DNA from 2 places in the Sporosarcina sp. AD_1 genome. Region 1 is predicted to be linked to the other one. Evidence: a T-box and tRNA genes for the amino acid it is inferred to sense, from the RefSeq annotation. Region 1 holds a T-box; the other holds one or more tRNA genes.
The links. The T-box of region 1 lies ahead of ACSW3C_RS01130 (valine--tRNA ligase). A T-box ahead of a tRNA ligase gene usually reads a tRNA of that ligase, here a tRNA-Val.

Region 1 (10,652 bases):
GAACATCCTGACGAGGAGACCGATTTTATTATGTTTCGCGATCGAAATTCCGAGCTTTCTGCGAAATGGGAAGCAGAAGGGTTTCGGCTGTTCAACCGGTCGGAAGTGAACCGGATTGCCAATGATAAACTCAAAACCTTTGAGCTTGCGTCATTGCTTGGGATTTCTGCAGTCCCTACGAAAAAAACGGGCTCGGCCGATGAGCTTTCGTCCTTCCCCATCGTCTTGAAAACACGTGATGGTCATGGGGGCCATGAGGTATCTCTTTGTCAGTCAAAAGAAGAGGCGGAGGTCTTTTTCAATATATTTGCCGGTCGGCACATCATTGCCCAGCCCTTTGTCGAATCGAACAGCACGGATATCCGGGTGTTCATGCTCGGGAATGAAGTGCTAGGTGCCGTAAAACGTATGGGACAGGATTCGTTCAAATCAAACTATACATTAGGCGGCTCCGTGGAACGATACGCTCTTTCCGCATCACAGGAAAAGGAAGTGCAAACTATCGCGAAGGCTTTAAAAAGCGATTATATTGGCATCGACTTTCTTCTGTTACCGGATGGCCACTGGCTGCTCAACGAAGTGGAAGATCCGGTCGGAGCCAGATCGTTATATGTGACACAAGACCTCTCCCCTGCTGCGGAGTTGATGAAATATGTGAAAAGAAAATTGGAAGGTGAGGTGATCGGTTGAACCCTGTAGTGACCATCTTTCTGATGATCTTAATTGTTACCCCTCTCGCCGTCTATGCCAGCTTTAAAGCAATCCAGGCACTGCGGCATTCGAAATCGGGATGGAAGACAATGATTCTTGGTTTGCATCTAACTATGGTCGGTGGGATTTTCCTATTGGATGGGAAATTCTCTTTGTATGGAACTCCTTATATTCTCGTAGTCCTCGGTTTTTTAATATCCATGTATGGGTTTTCGAGAAGGGATAAGGAGACATAAAAGTTTAACAGGCTCGGTCATTAAATTACACGCACAGTTACGCCTGTGCGTTTTTTATTTTCCATATGTTCTTCTTGAATGTTGTATGCTAATCAACTTGCCAGCGTCTTCTATTCACAAATTGAAGTACTACAAAATTCACCCACGAAATAATCGGGATAGCAATTATCAAAACAAGTGAATCCGTATTATCTACGCCGAAAATACGCGCCTCTTCATTCATACTGTACAGAATGAACATGGATGAAAGTAAGATGATCATATTTACAAACACAGCTGTTACCATACTCCATCTTTTATGGTTCGTCTTTTTCAGGATAACAACTGACCCTATTGTTGAGAGCACTAGAGAAAAGAATATTATTACATAAACCAGATGAATCCCCCCTGTTTTATTCATTCATCTTCTTGTCATCTACTGACATACCTAAACCATTGAACCCTTAAAGGTGTATTTCCATAGTATACCAAGCATCATGTATTTTTATCAAAGCAAGTTGGAAGCTACCTATAAGCCAACAAAAAGAACACTTTTAATACAACAAAAAAAGCTGGCGGTCTCTTCTAAATAGAAGGCCGCCAGCTAGTATTACATTTCTTTCAACTCTTCAATCCGGCGCTCGACTGCCGCCTTCTTCTCTAAGTAATCTTTTTCTTTCTCGCGTTCTTCCGCAACTACCGCTTCCGGTGCTTTGGAAATGAATCGCTCATTGGACAGCTTGCCTTGAACGCGTTTCACTTCGCTGTCCCACTTCGCCAATTCCTTCGTGAGACGTGCAATTTCTTCTTCGACATTGATCAAGCCTTCTAGCGGCAAGAACAGTTCTGCTCCTGTAATGACAGCGGACATCGATTTGCCTGGTGCTGAAATGCCAATGCCGATTTCAAGTGTTTCCGGGTTGCAGAAACGTTCGATGTAATTCCGGTTCGCTTCCAGCACGTCTACAATCGCCTGATCTTTAGCTGCGATGTACAAGGAAACTTTCTTGCTCATCGGCGTGTTTACTTCCGCACGGATATTACGCACCGCATGGATCAGATCGACGAGCAGTTTCATTGCGGACGCTTTGTCTGTATCCGTTAGTGACGTATCAACAACCGGCCAAGCAGCTGTCGTGATTGATTCGCCTTCATGCGGTAGGTTTTGCCAGATCTCTTCCGTAATGAACGGCATAAGTGGATGCAATAGACGCATCGTGTTATCGAGCACATAAGCGAGCACTGAACGTGTCATCTTCTTCGCTGCTTCATCTTCACTGTATAACGGCAATTTCGCCATCTCGATGTACCAGTCGCAGAAATCGTCCCAGATGAAATTGTAAAGGGCACGGCCGACTTCACCGAACTCATACTTGTCAGCGAGTTTCGTTACTTGCTCTATCGTTTCGTTCAAACGTGTCAAAATCCAAGCATCTGCTACGGATTTCTCACCAGACAAATCGATTTCCTCATATGTCATGCCATCCATGTTCATCAAAGCAAAACGGGAGGCATTCCAGATTTTATTCGCAAAGTTCCAGATCGCTTCTACTTTCTCTGTCGAGAAACGAAGGTCTTGGCCTGGTGATGAACCCGTTGCCAGGAAGTAGCGCAATGCATCTGCTCCGTACTGATCGATGACATCCATCGGGTCCACGCCGTTGCCGAGCGACTTGGACATCTTCCGTCCATCTTCTGCACGCACAAGGCCATGAATGAGCACGTCTTTGAATGGACGTTGCCCCGTAAATTCGATCCCCTGGAAAATCATGCGGGATACCCAGAAATAGATGATATCGTAGCCCGTGACGAGCGTATCAGTTGGATAGTAGCGCTTGAATTCTTCGTTTTCGGCATCCGGCCAGCCCATTGTCGAGAACGGCCATAGCGCGGAAGAGAACCAAGTGTCCAGAACGTCATTGTCCTGGTTCCAGTTTTCGATATCCGCAGGTTCTTCATGTCCTACATACACTTCGCCTGTTTCTTTATGATACCAAGCCGGAATCCGGTGGCCCCACCAAAGCTGACGAGAGATACACCAGTCATGCAGGTTTTCCATCCAATTCAAATACGTTTTTTCGAAACGTTCCGGTACAAAATTGACTTTGCCTTCGCCATGCTGAAGATCGATCGCTTCTTTCGCGAGAGGCCCCATTTTAACGAACCATTGTGTGGATAAATATGGTTCCACGACAGCGCCGCTCCGCTCTGAATGGCCGACTGCATGTAAATGTTCTTCAATTTTAAAGAGGACACCCATATCCTGCAAATCCTTAACGATCTGTTTGCGGCATTCGAAACGATCCATGCCTTCGTATTTGCCAGCCAGTTGATTCATCGAGCCGTCTTCGTTCATGACGAGTACGCGAGGCAAGTTGTGGCGGTTCCCGATTTCAAAGTCGTTCGGGTCATGGGCAGGCGTAATTTTTACCGCACCGCTTCCGAATTCCATGTCGACATAATCATCAGCAACAATCGGAATTTCACGGCCGACGATTGGCAATTTGACCGTTTTTCCGATCAAATGCTTGTAACGCTCATCTTCTGGATGAACCGCAACCGCCGTATCCCCAAGCATTGTTTCAGGACGAGTCGTCGCTATTTCGATGCTTCCGGTTCCGTCCGCTAGTGGGTAGCGCATATGATAGAATGCACCCTGCACATCCTTATGGATTACTTCAATATCAGAGATGGCTGTTTTGGTTGCCGGATCCCAGTTGATAATATATTCGCCGCGATAGATAAGTCCTTTTTCATACAATTTGACAAAGACTTCACGAACTGCGCGAGATAGACCTTCATCAAGCGTAAACCGTTCACGGGAATAATCGAGTGCTAGACCAAGCTTTGACCATTGCGCACGGATGTGGCTGGCATATTCCTCTTTCCATTTCCATGTTTCTTCAAGGAATTTTTCCCTACCTAAGTCATATCTTGTTTTGCCATCAGCACGAAGTTTTTCTTCTACTTTCGCTTGTGTCGCAATCCCTGCATGGTCCATGCCTGGCAGCCATAGTGCGTCGTAGCCCTGCATCCGTTTCATACGAATCAGAATATCTTGCAACGTCGTGTCCCATGCGTGGCCCAAATGCAATTTACCTGTTACGTTCGGCGGTGGGATAACGATCGTATATGGTTCTTTCCCACTTTCCGGCTGCGCTTCAAAATACTTGCCTTTAAGCCACCACTCGTATCGGCCCGATTCAATCGACTGCGGATCGTACTTCGTTGGCATTGTATTATTTTCAGTTGTCATACCAATTCCTCCTTCAATTCAACCATTACTCTACAGGATGCATATGAGCGGAAAAGATGCGGGAGGTTTTCCGGAAAATAAAAAAACCCCTATCGCCAAAAAGGACGAAGGAGTTATATTCGCGGTACCACCTTTATTCATGCAAACTAACGTCTGCACCTCAACATCTTGTAACGGCTTCTAACCGGCTTCCGCTACTTCAATGTTCACGGAAACTGCTCCCGGGTGACATTCGACAAAACCATTCATAAGCTCTTTCACCAGGCGAGCCCTCTCTAAAATGAACCGTCATGTGTACTATCCCGTTCCACGCATCAATATGCAGTTGACACTATTGTACCGGAATGGAATAGGAAACGTCAACCACTTTACGAAAGGAAGATTGTGATGAGAAGAGGGTATAATCCTTATTTATTGCCACCATGGCTGCGGAAAACACGTTTTTATTGCAAGGGTATTATTATACCGATTTGCTGCTTTCAATTGATCCGATTATTAATTATCCCGACAACCGGTGACTTTCTCTTGCTCTGTCTGTTATGCGGAATCGCATTTCTGTTATACAAAAACATCATTTGAACGGAAGGTCGTTGTGGTCCATTCATCTTGAAGACTCGCGATGTATGATAGCATGTCGTCTCCCCCTGTGAACGAACTGCTGTCATACGTTGCGACGTGCGCTTCGAGAGCAGTCTGTTCTTCCTGGCGCGGGGCTTTTGCCGTAACTGCCACTGCCACCTTCTCTTCCGGCTCGGCAGCCATTGCCTCGACCGTGTCTTCAGCCACCGGTTTAGTTTCTGCTAACGGCGTCGTTGCCTCATCAACTGTATCTTCCTTCTTTACAGCCGCCGCTGCAGCCGTCTCACTCGGCTTTTCATTCTGCTTTGTCGCGTCCGCCTCAACTTTTCCTTCGCTCACTTCAGCTTGACTGATTTGTTTGGATACGGCTTGCTCTTCGGTTTTTGCCTCCGCGTGAACAACAGCTTCTTCCTTTTGTGCAGCCGCTTTTTCCTTCTGCTCATCAGCAACAACCGGCTCCTTCTTTGCGACCTCATTTACCGCTGCTTCAGGTTCCTTTTCCTTACCCTCCGCCATTTTATTACTGTCTTCTCCGTATACACAATCCACATCCCAAGTGATTTGAAGAACCCCTTCTTCATCGACGGTTGTCTTCACATCCTTCGCATGGACGTGCATCGGGTGGCCAACTTCAGGCGGTAGATCGATGTTCAACGGCACCGCATATTCAAAGTACCCTTGCTTGCCTTCCAGTTCGACATCGTCAATAAATACCGCCGCTTCAGGAAGTCCTTCCCCACGCTCCCCTTCTAGAAAATTGATTTTCGCAGCGATATGGTAGATGCCCGTCAACCTCACAGCGTCATCCGTTCTCTTTTCAGTAAAACCGGCCTTCACTTTCACCGACTGGGCATCTTGAGGAACGCCGATATGTCCCGGGAAATAAAACGATTCTTCCATCTTCCATTGTAAATTCCTCAACGAATTCCCTCCCTTGCTTCTTCTCATTTGCCATCATATGCATGGAAGCCTTGGAGTAGACTGCTTAGGCAGGAATTCAATAAAAAAACACTATGATTCGTAAATAACGGAATCATAGTGCAAAAATTTCATTGTCATTTTGATAACTTCTCAAACACTGTATGGAAAGCCTTCACTGTCTGCTCAATATGCTTTTCCGTATGTGCTGTGGATAGGAACATACCTTCGAATTGGGATGGTGGCAAGAAGATCCCTTCTTCGGCCATCAAACGGAAATACTCTGCAAAGAGATTTAAATCCGACGTTTTTGCTTTGTCATAATTGATGACATCTTCGTTTGTGAAGAAGTATCCGATCATCGACCCTGCACGGTTGACTGTGTGCGGGATATTGTATTTCGTAGCCGCTTCACGGAAACCTGCTTCCAATTGATCGCCCAGCTTCATGAAATGTTCATACGACGCAGGCGTCAACTTTTTCAATGTCTCAATACCAGCTGTCATGGCAAGTGGATTTCCGGATAATGTTCCGGCTTGGTATACAGTTCCTGCTGGCGCGATGTGCTCCATGATCTCCCGTTTACCGCCATATGCGCCGACTGGAAGCCCGCCACCGATTACTTTTCCAAGACAAGTCAAATCTGGCGTGATGCCAAAATAGCCTTGCGCACAGTTGTAACCGACGCGGAAGCCTGTCATGACTTCATCGAAAATCAACAGCGTGCCATTTTTCTCGGTCAATTCACGCAAACCTTCCAAGAAGCCAGGCTGTGGAGGAACGACCCCCATATTACCGGCTACAGGTTCCACGATGACACCAGCCAGATCATCCCCGAATTGCTCAAAGACCGCTTTTACACTTTCCAAGTCGTTGTAGGCAACGGTAATTGTATTTTTTGCGATACCTTCCGGAACACCTGGGCTATCCGGCAAGCCAAGTGTCGCGACACCTGAACCCGCTTTAATGAGCAAGGAATCCCCATGGCCATGGTAGCAGCCTTCAAATTTCAGGATTTTGTTGCGTCCTGTGTATCCGCGCGCCAATCGCAACGCACTCATTGTTGCTTCCGTACCGGATGAAACCATGCGGACCATTTCAATGGACGGCACTCGGTCGATCACAATTTTCGCCAGTTCATTCTCAAGCAATGTCGGAGCACCGAAGCTCGTCCCGGTTTCCGCGACTCGTTTGATTCCTTCGACTACATCTGGATCAGTATGTCCTAAGATAAGCGGGCCCCATGAAAGGACATAGTCGATATATTCGTTGCCATCGATATCCTTAATGATGGCACCTTTCCCGCTTTCCATGAAAATCGGGTCCATATTGACTGACTTGAATGCACGTACCGGCGAGTTTACCCCGCCTGGCAATAAGTTGACCGCTTCGGCAAATGCCTCTCTGGATTTCTCATATTGTCTGCTCACTCAATTCTCCTCCAACCAGCGCGCTGCGTCTTTGGCATGGTATGTCATGATGATATCCGCTCCAGCACGCTTCATACTTGTCAATGTTTCAAGAACGATTTGCTTTTCGTCAATCCAGCCGTTTTGTGCCGCTGCTTTCACCATTGCGTACTCGCCACTCACATTGTAAGCAACAACCGGCAAGAGGACATTATTTTTCACATCGCGAATAATATCCATATAGGACAGCGCCGGCTTCACAATAAGGAAATCTGCGCCTTCCATCACGTCCGACTCCGCTTCACGCAAAGCTTCCATCCGGTTCGCATAATCCATTTGATACGTCTTGCGGTCACCGAATTGAGGTGCGGATTCCGCTGCATCCCGGAACGGACCGTAATAAGCGGAAGCATATTTCACTGCATACGACATGATCGGTATATCTTCGAAGCCAGCTTCGTCCAACCCTTTTCGGATCGCCGCAACAAACCCGTCCATCATGTTTGATGGTGCAATAATATCAGCACCAGCCTTCGCTTGGCTTACCGCTGTCTTCGCAAGAAGATCCAATGAAGGATCGTTCAGCACTTTCTCTCCTTCAATGACACCGCAATGCCCATGGTCGGTATATTCGCATAAGCAAGTATCCGCAACGACAATCAATTCAGGATGACGTTCTTTTACAAAGCGAGTCGCTTTCTGGACAATTCCATGATCATGATACGCACCGGATCCGACTGCATCTTTTTCAGCCGGGATACCGAATAGGATGATCGATGGGATACCGAGTGAGACGACTTCATCCACTTCCGCAGCCAGCTGATCCAATGAAAACTGGTAAACGCCAGGCATAGAGGAAATCGCCTTTTTAATGCCTTCGCCTTCCGCTACGAAAATTGGATAAATGAAGTCTTCTTTTTTCAAGCTTGTTTCTCGCACCATTGAACGGAGTCCCGCCGAATTACGCAGCCGGCGGTTTCTTCTGAATTGCAAGTTGGTCATCTTTGCTCATCCTTTCGTCTCGCCAAAGCGTTGACGAGTTCCATTAATGTATAAATTTCGGGAGTGGCATGAACAGGTGCTCCTTCATCCAGAAGTGCCTGCTCCGTCACATGTCCAATCGCACCAATCGTAAAACCTTCCCAGCCGACAGCTGTCGCTACATTTTCTGCAAACACATGAACAGCAGAAGGACTGGCGAATAAAACGGAGACAGATGTACCCGTTCGAATCAACCTGATAATGGTCTCAACCGATTCGATAGCACTCTCTGTGCGATAGACCGTCCATTCCTCTACTGCAAAAGGCAGCTCCTCGCGTATCAAGGAACCTGCCAAAGACCCCCGAAGAAACAGAACTTTCATTTGCCTGTCTCCCGAGGGGCGAAATTGCTGGACAAACGTGTCCGCACTAAAAACAGTTGGAATGAAACCGACTGTAAAACCTAACCGTTCCAGTGCAGCCGCGGTCTGGGTCCCGACTGCAGCAATATTGAGGGTAAACTGGTCAGCCGATAAATGAAAACGTTCCATTTTTGCATGGAACGACCGGACAGCGGATTGACTTGTAAAAATGAGCCAATCGAATTGATTGCACTCCCGCATCCGGCTTTCATCTGTTGCCTCTACAATTTCCTCCACCCGAATGAGCGGCGCCGCTATCGGCTGTCCTCCATACTGCTCCACCACATCAAAAACTTCGGGTGATTTCTTTGTTCCGGTAAAGATGACGGTTTCTCCAGCAAGCGGTTTACCGTCAGTCATTCATTTCCGCCTTCACTTTCTCAATGACAGCAGCGGCCCCTTCTTCTTTCAGTTTGGCAGCTACCGCTTTTCCTACTTCTATAGCACTCTCGCCGCTGAACGTCTCTTTGAAGATCTCCTTCGCGTCTGGAGAAGCGATAAATCCAGTCAACTTCACTTCATTGCCATCTAGTTTTGCAAAACCGGCAATCGGCACTTGGCAGGAACCATCCATTTCACTAAGGAATGTACGCTCAGCCTCTACTTCTTTCCACGTTTTATCATCCGTCAGTTTCGATAGCTCTGCAAGAAGCTCTTCATCATCACTTCGGCATTCGATCGCAAGTGCTCCTTGCCCGACTGCTGGGATGCAATCCTCAAGTGCCATGTACTCCGTCACAACTTCATCGTTCCAGCCCATTCGCTTCAAGCCTGCTGCGGCCAATAGGATCGCATCATATTCGCCGTCTTGCATTTTTTTCAGGCGCGTATCAATATTTCCTCGAATCCACTTGATTTCGATATCTGGACGCATTAAAAGCAACTGGGAGCTTCGTCGTAAACTTGACGTTCCGACAACCGCTCCAGCCGGCAGGTCCATGAATTTGACATGGCCTTTTGAGATATACGCGTCACGTGCATCTTCACGAGGAGGGATGCAGCCGATCGTGAGTCCCTCTGGCAGAACCGCCGGCATATCCTTCATACTATGTACCGCAAAATCAATTTCCTTGTTATACAAGGCTTGCTCGATCTCTTTAACGAACAGTCCTTTTCCGCCAACTTTAGAAAGCATGACGTCGAGGATCTGATCGCCTTTCGTAACAATTTCCTTCACTTCAAATTCAAAGGGCGCCCCCGCTGCTTTCATCTGTTCAATAAACCAGTTTGTCTGCGTCAATGCGAGCTTGCTTCTTCTGGAACCTACGATGATTTTTCTCAATGAAACACATTCCTTTCCATAGAAAGCCCAATCCGTCTTCTTGACTGAAGCTAAATCCAAAAATGAAATTGTGATAGTTTACTGCCTAAGAAAAAATTGATGATGACGAAAAGAAAAGCGAAGACGTTCGCCCAAGCAAAATCGTTCGCTGTCAGTTTTCCACTCTTTTGCAAAAATAATACCAAACTATAAAGCAAAATGAGAAAGAATGAGCCGATGATCTTGATATCCAAGAATGTCCAATGATCGAGCGCCACGGTTGCCCATTGCATGCCTAAAATTAAACTGATCAGCAACAAAGGAATCCCCGTAAAAATGGCCGCTTTCATCCCAATCGCCGATTGATGCAAAGATGGAAACCTGGCAAATTGCTTTGTCCATTTCTTCTTTTTCAAAACCTTATAAACTAGCAAATATAAAATGGCGAATACGAGGGATATGGCAAACGCTGCATATGAAAGAATCGCGAATGTCACATGGATAAAAAGCAATTCAGAAATGAGCGATTCACCAATCGGAGACTGCTCAATCTGAAATGGCGCAAACGTATAAATCGTCATAAAGATAAACCCGATGACATTCAGGAAAAACACCGCAAATCCAACTTTATAAACGATATGCAGAATGATGGATAGCGTAATGAGCAACCACGAGAAAAAATAGATCCCTTCAAACAGGGAAAGGATCGGGAACCGTTTCGTTTCAATCATATGGAAAATCAAATAACCGGTTTGCAATACGTATACAAGCGAGAGTATCCAAAACGCACTGCGGTGAGCGACCGTATCTTTATTCAAATAATCAATGAAATAAAATACGAGGCTCACCGCGTACAGGATGACTACCACTTCATGGAACCTGGCCATGGTCATTTCAGCC
Region 2 (10,652 bases), on a different contig from region 1:
GTTGACCAGGATCGTGTAAGTGTAAATCTATATCGACATTTCCTTCAACGGCAATTTCCATCATTTCTTGCAAGGACTTTTCCATATCACCGTCAACAGTTGCTGGATCGACCCCTCCCACTAATGTGGCACCTTGACGAACGGCTTGCCTCACTAAATCCTGACTGTTTGACAGAAGCAATCCGTGTTGCGGGAAGGCGACGATTTCGTGGGAGAGCATGCCTTCATAATCGGATAATGCCTCCTGGACAGCATACAGGTTGTCAAGCCCCACTTCAGGATAAAGGTCCACATGAGTTCGGATATGTGTAGAACCCGCTTTCATCAGTGTTTCAATTAGCACTTTTGCTCTTTCTTTCGTTGTCGTTGGCAACGTAGGGAGAACCCGTTTTTCAATCTCAAACCGCTCAAATATATTGGCTGCAGGTGTGACGGACCTCCATTGGTCACCCAGCAGTGTTTTGTCCAAATGCACATGCATTTCTTTAAAAGATGGCAGAGCCAAAAGGTTTCCTGCATTCTTTCTCGGCAACTTATCATCTATTGACGTATCGGAAGAAACTATTTTAGCGATCTTCCCATCTTCAATCAGGAGGTGGAAGGTGTCGGTTTGGGTTCCTGTGATCACTTCATTCTCAAAATGGTACCCGTTTTCTAACAGAACATTTGTTAACCAGTAGGATGAATTCAATTGGCTCCCTGCTTTCTATCTTCATTTTTTCGTATTATAAACTAGAAAAGTCTTATTAACCTACTATTTAATCTGGTTCGACATGTATATGGACATCGTATACGCCATGATCATTGATTAATAGTGACTCCACTCGAGTGGCAATTTCGTGAGCTTCCTCAATAGTTAAGGAGGCATCAACCAGGATGACTGCGTCAAGCACTTCGTTATTTCCGTAAAATCTGCCTTTCATCTCTTTAACGGATATAACTCCGTCGACTTCTTTAATGATCTTTTCATATAGGTTAATTTTGTCCACATCAAAACCATCTGAGAGCTCATGAGAAGCGGATTTGAAAATATCCCAGGCCGTTTTACAAATCAACAGACCGACAATGATGGCGGTCACGGTATCCAGCCAACCCATGTTAAATTGTGAAGCAAAGATGCCTATCGCTGTCCCTATACTGACCCAAGCGTCGGAAATATTATCTTTCGCAGCCGCCATGACCGCCTTGCTATTTATTCGCGTGGCTAGTTTTTTGTTATATCGATAGACGAAGTACATAACGATTGCTGAAAAAACACCTGTAACAGCTGCTCCTAGATGAGGAGGCTCTTTGACGCCTTGGAAGGTAGTCATGATTGCCTCGTTTAATACTTGAATCCCAACCGCCAGCATGATGAAGGATGCAACCATTGAAGCGATCGTTTCACTTTTCCAATGCCCATAGCCATGATCTTGATCTGCTGGCTTTTGTGAAATCCGCAATCCAATCAGAACGGCAACCGATGCAATTATATCCGTCGTGTTATTTAAACCATCCGCTCGTAAAGCAGCAGAATCACTCCAATATCCTACAATGAGTTTAATGATGGAGAGGCATATATAAGCAATGATACTTATGATGGCTCCGCGTTCTCCTAATTTTAAGTTTTTATATTTAAGGTCTTCCAACTCCTTCACCTCCTTTCGATATCATAGATAATTCCCTGAGGAAACATTCTTTCCTGTAAGCAACAAAAAACCCTCGACTGATTACAGTCGAGGGTGAGAAATTGAAAAATATATGAAATCCGGTTGGCGTTATTCGTATCAATAGAATCACTCACTTCGTTAAGGCGTTCTTTAACAATAGCATGTATGAGGTAGGGTGACAATTATAGTTTGCTAATCTAGCTAGTTGATTAAGGAGCTGATCCATTGTCAGTTAGAATTATTAAGCCATTAATAAAGGTGCTTTACCACTTCGTGTTGAAATATGTTTAGGAGTGAAAGGGGGAACATAGGATGCAGAAATTAATAAGTGATAGTTTCGAAGAGACAAGAAATGATTTAATGAAAGAAATAACCTATTTAAGTGGTGATCAATTTAATCGTAAACCTGATTTGAATAGTTGGAGTATTGCGCAAGTATGTCATCATTTAGTGTTAGTAGAATCGGTCACAATTAAGGCGATTGCCTGGGGACTTAAGGAGGAAAATAGTACTCAGAAGGAACGTCAAAAAATTGGTCTCCTATTAGATAGGACGAGAAAGATTAGAGCTCCAAAAATAGTTGAACCCGATAACGATCCATTTAATGTTGAACAAATAATTGATTTGCTGAATCGTTCTAGAGAAAAATTGGTGGCTTTTCTTAGCACGATTGACGATGAATCTATCTTGACAAAAAAATCAGTGAAGCATCCGGCTTTCGGTGAATTGCCTTTGGATCAATGGATTGAAGTCATCTATTTGCATGAAAAGCGTCACATTGAACAAATAAAAGATATTAAAACACAACTGGATGCAAATTAAGAACTTTGTTTATTAATGGACATTCAGTTTAAAACCTCAAAAAAACAGCCCCTAGACATTCGGCTAAATAAGACGATCTTCGGAGAAGGTTGTTGTTCCGACAACCTTCCTGTGGATTTGGCGCTAAAGGATTCATACTGGGCTCCAACCAGCAACTTATACCGTTGTAATCCTTAATAATTAATCTTGTATTACCATTTATACCGAAAGGTCATAGCTTGTCAGTACAAACTATGGGAAGGAGTGAAGTTATGAAATTTCTGCTTACATCTGGAGGCGTCATAAACAAAAGCATACACGATGAACTTGTTGACATGCTGGGCAAGCCGATTGCTGACTCAAACGCTTTGTGCATCCCCACTGCGATGTATGGACATCCATGGGTTGGACCTGGCGTCAAAGCCTGGGAGTTCATCAGTGGGAAAGAAGAAAATCCCATGGTGAACCTCGGTTGGAAATCCATCGGCATCTTGGAGCTCACAGCGCTTCCAAGTATAGACGAAAACCGCTGGGTACCCGTGGTTCAGGAGACAGATGTATTGCTGGTGTCAGGTGGCGACGCCCTCTACCTATGTCACTGGATGCGTCAATCCGGGCTATCAGACCTTATTCCGTCACTGAACTCAGTCTATGTGGGAATGAGTGCCGGGAGCATGGTGATGACCCCTAACATAGGGGAATATTTTGTTGGCTGGACTCCACCAGGCGGTGGTGATGAAACACTGAGCCTCGTTGACTTTTCAATCTTTCCGCACCTGAATCACGAGCTGTTGCCGGGAAACACCCTTGCTGCCGCAGAGAAATGGGCATCCAGTATGCAGGGACCTGCGTACGCGATTGACGATCAAACCGCAATCAAAGTAGTCGAAGGAACTGTAGAAGTTGTATCCGAAGGTCTTTGGAAACTCCTTTCAACTTGATATCTTATAAAACTGAGTTTAACAAACAGGTGCTTTGGTTTAACAAGAGGCTGGCTTAAGGGGAAGATCCAACAAATCTACTCCGTGGGGAATGAAACGGGCATTATAAAGAGGAGTGTGAAGATAGTAGAGGAGAAAATCAGCGGACAAAAGGTAAAAAACCACAAAAAAACAGCCCCTAGGCATCCGGCCTAATAAGACTGTTTCGGAGAAGTATCGTTGTTCCGACAATACTTCCAAGGGTTTGGCACCCAATGATTCCGACTGGGCTCGAACCAGCGACCTCTACCCTGTCAAGGTAGCGCTCTCCCAGCTGAGCTACGGAATCGGTTTTGCTAGGAATGTTCTCTCGAACACATTTATTATATTAGCATGCTCGCTAGGTTGTTGCAAGCGCCTGTTAAAAAATAAATATTTTCAGTCATTGTTGACAGTGATCGAAGGTCTGCCATACAATAAAAGGAGATTGGTTTTGATTGGAACAAAGAGAGGTGCTCTTTTTATGAGTGAAGTAGGATCGAAATAGGATGAACTGAATGAAATAGCTCAACCTGAGTTTCGTGTAGGAGGAAATTATCCTGCCGTTTCTTTGTGTTGCATTATTTCGCCAACCTATGAAGATACCTACATCGCTTTATAAGGGTTCCGGTCTTGTCGTTAGTCTCAGCTAACGGTTTTTCTGCATCTTTATAATTCGAACTTCGAGCAGTCGGGTATCCCGCTGCTTTTTTATTTTGGGGCGGTTCTCTTGCTGTAGTATGATTTCTCCAGCGGATCGTTCCCATTCATCCTCCAATAAAATCAGTTGAATGGGTATCTTCATTTATTACAAAATGAGGAGCATGCCGAATGAATGAAATGACATATGAGAAATTGCAATGGAATGAGTTGAAGGAACGATTAAAAGAATGCTGTTCCAGTGAATTGGGGCAGCAGCTGGTCGAGCGACTTGAGCCGAGCAGCCAGTTGAAGATTGTCGAGGAGAGGCTGCGCGAAACATCGGAAGCCAGAACACTCGTTGATATGGATACCCATCTGCCGATGGCGGGAGTCGCCGCTGTACATCGAACGTTATCTAAACTTGAAAAGGGCATGATGCTGGAGCCGGCTGATTTCACAGGAATTGCTGATTTTTTGCGGGGATGCCGGAAAATTAAACAGTTTATGCAGGAGAAATCGTTTTATGCTCCGACGTTAAGCAGTTATTCACAATCCATGACTGAGCTCCTGCAAGTGGAAAATGAAATCGCATCAATTATCGTGAACAATCAAGTAGCTTCCACTGCCAGTCGTCAGCTGGGCCGAATTCGGAAAGCGATGGAAACGACGAAGGGGAAGATTCAAGAACGGCTTCAGAAGTTTTTGCGGAATCCAGCCAATAAAGAGATGATCCAGGAATTCTTTATTAGCCAAAAAGACGATCATTATACGATACCAATTAAAGCTACCTACAAACATCAAATAGAGGGAGTCATTATCGAGCAATCTTCAAAAGGTTCTACTGTATTTATTGAGCCGGCAGTCGTTGCCAAGTTAACGAATGAGCTGTCGATTCAGCGGGTTGAGGAAGCGGTTGAAGAATATCAGCTTTTGGCTACGCTGACAGGGCTTGTAGCAGAACATTTACAAGCGATTAAAGTAAATATTGAATTGATTGGACAATACGATTTCGCCTTTGCGAAAGGGAAGCTCAGTAAGCAGATGGAAGGAATCGCGCCACGTGTCAATGAACATGGCTACAGCAAGTTAGTCGACTGTAAACATCCTTTGCTCGGCAGCCACGCCGTTCCTTTAAATTTTGAAATTGGTGATTCATATCGAGGCTTGATTATTACCGGACCGAATGCAGGCGGAAAAACGGTCGTCTTAAAAACGTTTGGACTGTTAACACTGGCCACGATGGCCGGCCTCCATATTAGTGGTACGACCGAGACAGAGATTTCCCTGTTTCATCAGATCTTTGTTGATATTGGGGATAATCAAAGCATGGAGAATGCCCTCAGCACATTCTCGTCCCATATGAAAAATATTTCGGATATCATGCGTGTGGCTGACCATCGAACATTGCTGCTTTTCGACGAAATTGGAAGTGGCACTGAACCGAACGAAGGAGCAGCTCTTGCCATTGCATCGCTGGAAGAATTTTATCAAATGGGATGCATTGTAGTCGCCACGACGCATTACGGAGAGATCAAACGGTTCTCGGAGCAACATGATGACTTTATGAATGCAGCAATGCAATTTAAAAATGAAACATTGGAACCGACGTATCAGCTCTTAATCGGAATGTCGGGAGAAAGCAATGCTTTGTGGATTGCGAGGAAAATGGAGCTGCATGATAAGGTGATCACGAAGGCAAAACGATATATGAATGAAAAAGAATATGATTTTGCGAAAGTGCGAAGTGAAAAGATCCGAAAACCACGACTCCTGAAACAAGAAAGCGAATTGGTATACGAGTATGCCATTGGTGACAAAGTAAAGCTATTGGAGTCTGGAGAAAGCGGGATCATTTATCAAGAGCGGAATCAATTTAACAATGTCGTGGTCTTTAATGAGGGAGAGTTTATGGAAGTGAATGTAAAGCGCGTTGCTTTGGAAATTCCAGCAACGGAATTGTACCCACCGTCTTACGATTTGCAAACGCTGTTTACTTCCTATGAGGAACGCAAAATGGAGCATGATTTGGCGAGAGGTTCGAAAAAGGCGTTGAAGAAGCTGCAAAAGGAATCGCGTGACCGTTAACTCCATTAAGAAGCAGCCTAGGCAATAAAAATCGTCAGAGATCGCAACGTTTCCATTTGCCTGACTGGCAAGGAATCGTGGCATTTCTGACGATTTACATCTTTGTTTTCGTATGCTTAGGAATTTCAATGTGTCATATTTTCGTGTTCGGTTATAACGTTGCCGTCGTTAAAGTAGAGGAAGGTTTCTCCTTCAAGGTCTGCGATGCGCTCCTTGTTGAGTCCCAATGAAAGATTTCCTTCAAAAATCGTTTCCCACCAAGTTTCTGTTGTCGTCATGTCCTTTTCCTCCATTTCGTGTTGAATCGTTTTCGTTTATGTGGTTATTCTTTACCCTGAAAAACTTCTCACCCAAACACAAAGGACGCAAAAAGAATCATTAGGCCTATCCCGAGAAGGTGTCGGCTCACATGCTATTCTTCAAAAGGGGACGCCGGTTCACAATAGGACGTGCTTGTCATTCGTAAACGTTTTAATCTGTGGTGATCTTTTTTCTTAATACAAGTATATGTTTCGAGTCATTTCGCCAAACTGCGTAATTGGTCGGAAATTAGCGGAACTAAAATTCAGTCCTTTTGCTATATTGACATTCTGTCTCGGTTTATTATTTTTTGCATGAAATTGAGTTTCCGGCTATGATGGCGATAACGAGTAAGAGGAGGGAACTCATTGGAAGCCATACATGTCGAACAGATTATCGAGAAGCAACGAAATTTTTACTATTCCGGTGCGACCAGGCCAGCATCGTTTCGAAAAGAGATGCTTGACCGACTGCGTGGTGCTATCATGCGATATGAAAGTGATATCCTCGACGCCTTATGGAAAGACTTGCATAAAGGTCCTTTTGAAGGGTATATGACGGAAATTGGTTTTATTTTGGACAGCATTTCGTATATGATGAAAAACCTGGATGACTGGATGGAGCCGGAACCTGTTAAAACACCGCTCCATTTGCAACCTGCTCAAAGTAGTGTCATTCGTGAGCCGTATGGTTCCGTATTAATTATTGGTCCATTTAATTATCCGTTCCAGCTTGTAATGGAACCTTTGATTGGTGCAATAGCAGGAGGCAACTGCATAGTTGTAAAGCCTTCTGAAAATGCCCCGCATACAGGGGGAGTTGTCCAAAAAATCCTTGCGGAAACCTTTCCATCAGAATATATATATGTAGTGGAAGGCGGTGTGCGTGAAACATCAGCCCTGCTTCACGGTCCTTTTGATTACCTGTTTTTCACTGGAAGCGCCCGGGTCGGCAAGATTGTGATGAAGGCGGCTGCAGAGCGGCTAACACCATTTGCACTGGAGCTTGGTGGGAAGAGTCCGGCCATCGTCGATCAGACTGCCAAGCTGGATAAAGCGGCGGAGCGCATCGTTTGGGGGAAATTCCTGAACAATGGACAAACTTGTGTCGCACCTGACTACGTTGTGGTTCATGAATCCGTACACGATGCCTTTGTGATGGAGCTGAAAAAGGCTATTTTCCGGTTTTATGGAAAGGATGCCTCTCAAAGTCCGGATTACGGCAGAATCATTCATGAGAATCACTTTGACCGGCTTGAAAATTTTTTGCAAGGCCATCGTTCAAATGTTGTGTTCGGAGGACATGTGGATCGGGAAGAGCTATATATGGAACCGACGCTGCTGGCTGGCGTCACTTGGGAAGACCCGATTATGGAAGAGGAAATTTTCGGGCCGATTCTTCCCATCTTGCCATATGAACATCTAGGTTCCTTAATTCATAGGATTCGTCAGTTGCCGAAACCGTTGGCAGCCTATATGTTCACTGAAAATAAGAAAGCGGCGGATTATTTTGCAGAACAATTGCCGTTTGGTGGCGGGTGTGTCAATGACACGATCAGCCATGTTGCTAATCTGCACTTGCCATTTGGTGGGGTCGGTCCATCCGGCATGAATGCTTATCACGGAAAAGCTAGCTTTGACACATTCACGCATGCAAAATCCTTGATGCATAAAAGCACTGCCATTTCTGTCCGGTTTGGTTTCCCGCCTTACGGCAATAAATTATCCCTGCTAAAGCGGCTTTTAAAGTAAAAGAAAAAGAAAAAGCCGAGAAATAGTAATAGAATAAAAGCTTTCTAGTTTATAAGACAGTAGAGCATTACGGGTATTTGTCGTGGCGACAACTCCGAGACGGCGGTTCGTTAACCGAAAAGAGTTGGCCGCAAAAAGAACTTGTTAGACGTAAAAAAGAGAGTATGGAGAACCTGACCGTTTCCATACTCTCTTTAATTTCTCTCTATTTTAGAGTTTATTAGCAAGCCAGCGGGTTCATTTTGACGATTGGAAAAGTCAAGGATACGAGGGTACCCGCCCCTGGATCGCTAGTAACTTCGATTCTGCCTTTATGATCATATATAATCTTTTTTGTGATGACCATGCCGAGTCCGGAGCTATCCTCTTTCGTAGAATAAAAAGGCTCAAAGAGTTGTTCGAGTGCTTCGTTATTCATGCCTGATCCGTTGTCGTAGATTTCAATGCTTAGCTGATCAGCTATGATTTGGTTCTTAATTTGCAGAACTCCTCGATCAGAAAGTGCTTCTACGGCATTTCGCAAAATATTGATAAAAACTTGTTTAATACTTTCTTCATTGCCAAAAATATAAGCTGGATGTTCCGCTAGATGAATGGAACATTTAATCTTCCTCATTTGGAATTCATTTTCAAAGAGATTGATGACTTCCAGTAGTGCATGTTCAATATCAAATTCGCTTGTCTTTTTTATATTTGGCTTGGAGAAGATGAGAAACTCACTTGAAATCAAATTAATCCTTTTTATTTCTTCGCCCATGATTTCTGTAAAATGACGGTAGGGATTCGCTGGATCATCATTCATCATTTGGATGAAGCCGGAAACAGAGGTCATTGGATTCCTCATTTCATGGGCAACGCTTGCAGCCATTTCCCCAATGGCCTTTAATTTGATGGCATCCATCTTAAGCTTTTCGGCTTGCAGCTTATCCGTAATATCTCTTGCGATGACGGAAAATGCAATGATTTCTTGCTGATTATTGTAGATCGGAGCGATTGTCATTTCCGCATCGAACAATGTCTGGTCTTTCCGCATTTCCTTTGTCCTCAAATGAAAACTTTCCCCTTGCTTGACGCGTTCAGTCCGATAAACAACGCCGCGCAATTCACTGTCGGGATAAAGCTGAATCTTTTTTCCTTGGCACTCGCCTTTTTTCCAGCCATACATCGTTTCGAACGCAGGGTTTACCGTAATGATGCGTAAATCTAAACTGAATACGGCAATGGCGTCTTGGGCATGTTCGAAAAATAAATGCAAATATCCATCTTTCGAGGTTAACTGTTCTTCTTTCCGTCTGTTTTCGACAAATAATCTCTTCCACTCAGGCCCCACCCTGAAGACGAAAAGGACAGTCAGAACGAGTACCATCAGTAGTAAGAATACATAATGGGCGACGAGACGAGAGTGATCGATAGTTGAATATAAATCATGAAACAGGAAATATAGAATCCCCAGCTGGGATGATGTAAGTGAAACTAAAAAGATAGTCGTTCGCTTGTGATTATATACGAACGCAAAAATGATTGGGAAAAGCAAGTAAAGTAAAAAGGGAATATCGGGATATAGGAAATTGAGAAGGAATACATATAGGTTTGCGCCAAACAGAATCAGAGAGCGAATACAAGTTGCGTATCTTCTATCGTTAAGTCTGCAAAGAATCAGCAATAGAGCCGTGTAAAGAAAACCTGCGAGCACGAACACCCAGTATAGTTTATAATCTGCAAATGGCAGAACGAAGAGTTGAACGATGACGACAGAAGCGAAAAAAAGTATAATGAAATTATTGTGGGATTGGATCAGCTTATCAGTTTCCACTTTCAGCACCCCTCGAAATAATATTACCGATAATCATACATGATTTTCGATCAATTGGGAGTATGTTTTTTAAAAAAATGACAAAAGGTGATCCGTATGAATTTTGATGAAAAAAGTGTTGTAGCGTTATTGAAACGGTTAGTAGAAACCCCAAGTCCGTCTGGCTATACAAACGAAGTGATGAAGCTCATCGCTTCTGAATTCGAAAAAATGGAAGTTCCCTTCAAGAAAACGAACAAAGGGGCAGTTATTGCGACATTGGAAGGTAAAGATACGTCTCGCCATCGTCTGTTGACGGCTCATACCGACACATTAGGTGCTATGGTGAAAGAAATTAAATCGAATGGCCGTTTGAAACTGACAATGATCGGCGGCTTCAGATGGAATGCAGTCGAAGGGGAATACTGCAAAATACATACTTCTTGTGGGCGAGTCATTTCCGGAACGATATTAATGCACCAGACGACGGTCCATGTGTACGAAGATGCTGGCACTGCTAAACGGAGTGCGGATAATATCGAAGTCCGGATTGATGAGAAAGTGAAGACGGCAGATGAGACCCGCTCTCTCGGGATTGAAGTCGGGGATTTTGTATCGTTTGATCCGCGTTTTGAAGTGACGAACAGTGGCTTTGTCAAATCTCGCCATTTAG

Region 2: it encodes a tRNA-Val, which carries the amino acid that the T-box ahead of ACSW3C_RS01130 (valine--tRNA ligase) is inferred to sense. The anticodon was not compared.

The regions. Positions count from the first base shown of each region.
Region 1 covers NZ_JBPVIR010000001.1:218,940-229,591, forward strand. Annotated here, with positions in the region: gene ACSW3C_RS01120 (ATP-grasp domain-containing protein) at 1-690, shown strand, start outside; gene ACSW3C_RS01125 (hypothetical protein) at 687-947, shown strand; gene ACSW3C_RS01130 (valine--tRNA ligase) at 1,537-4,182, opposite strand; T-box leader at 4,280-4,501, opposite strand; gene ACSW3C_RS01135 (hypothetical protein) at 4,741-5,682, opposite strand; gene hemL (glutamate-1-semialdehyde 2,1-aminomutase) at 5,817-7,109, opposite strand; gene hemB (porphobilinogen synthase) at 7,110-8,090, opposite strand; gene ACSW3C_RS01150 (uroporphyrinogen-III synthase) at 8,087-8,851, opposite strand; gene hemC (hydroxymethylbilane synthase) at 8,844-9,773, opposite strand; gene ccsA (cytochrome c biogenesis protein CcsA) at 9,824-10,652, opposite strand, start outside.
Region 2 covers NZ_JBPVIR010000008.1:115,821-126,472, forward strand. Annotated here, with positions in the region: gene ACSW3C_RS15940 (amidohydrolase) at 1-691, opposite strand, end outside; gene ACSW3C_RS15945 (cation diffusion facilitator family transporter) at 759-1,628, opposite strand; gene ACSW3C_RS15950 (DinB family protein) at 1,962-2,471, shown strand; gene ACSW3C_RS15955 (Type 1 glutamine amidotransferase-like domain-containing protein) at 2,723-3,391, shown strand; tRNA gene ACSW3C_RS15960 (tRNA-Val) at 3,647-3,719, opposite strand; gene ACSW3C_RS15965 (endonuclease MutS2) at 4,241-6,136, shown strand; gene ACSW3C_RS15970 (hypothetical protein) at 6,262-6,414, opposite strand; gene ACSW3C_RS15975 (aldehyde dehydrogenase) at 6,805-8,187, shown strand; gene ACSW3C_RS15980 (ATP-binding protein) at 8,408-10,000, opposite strand; gene ACSW3C_RS15985 (M42 family metallopeptidase) at 10,091-10,652, shown strand, end outside.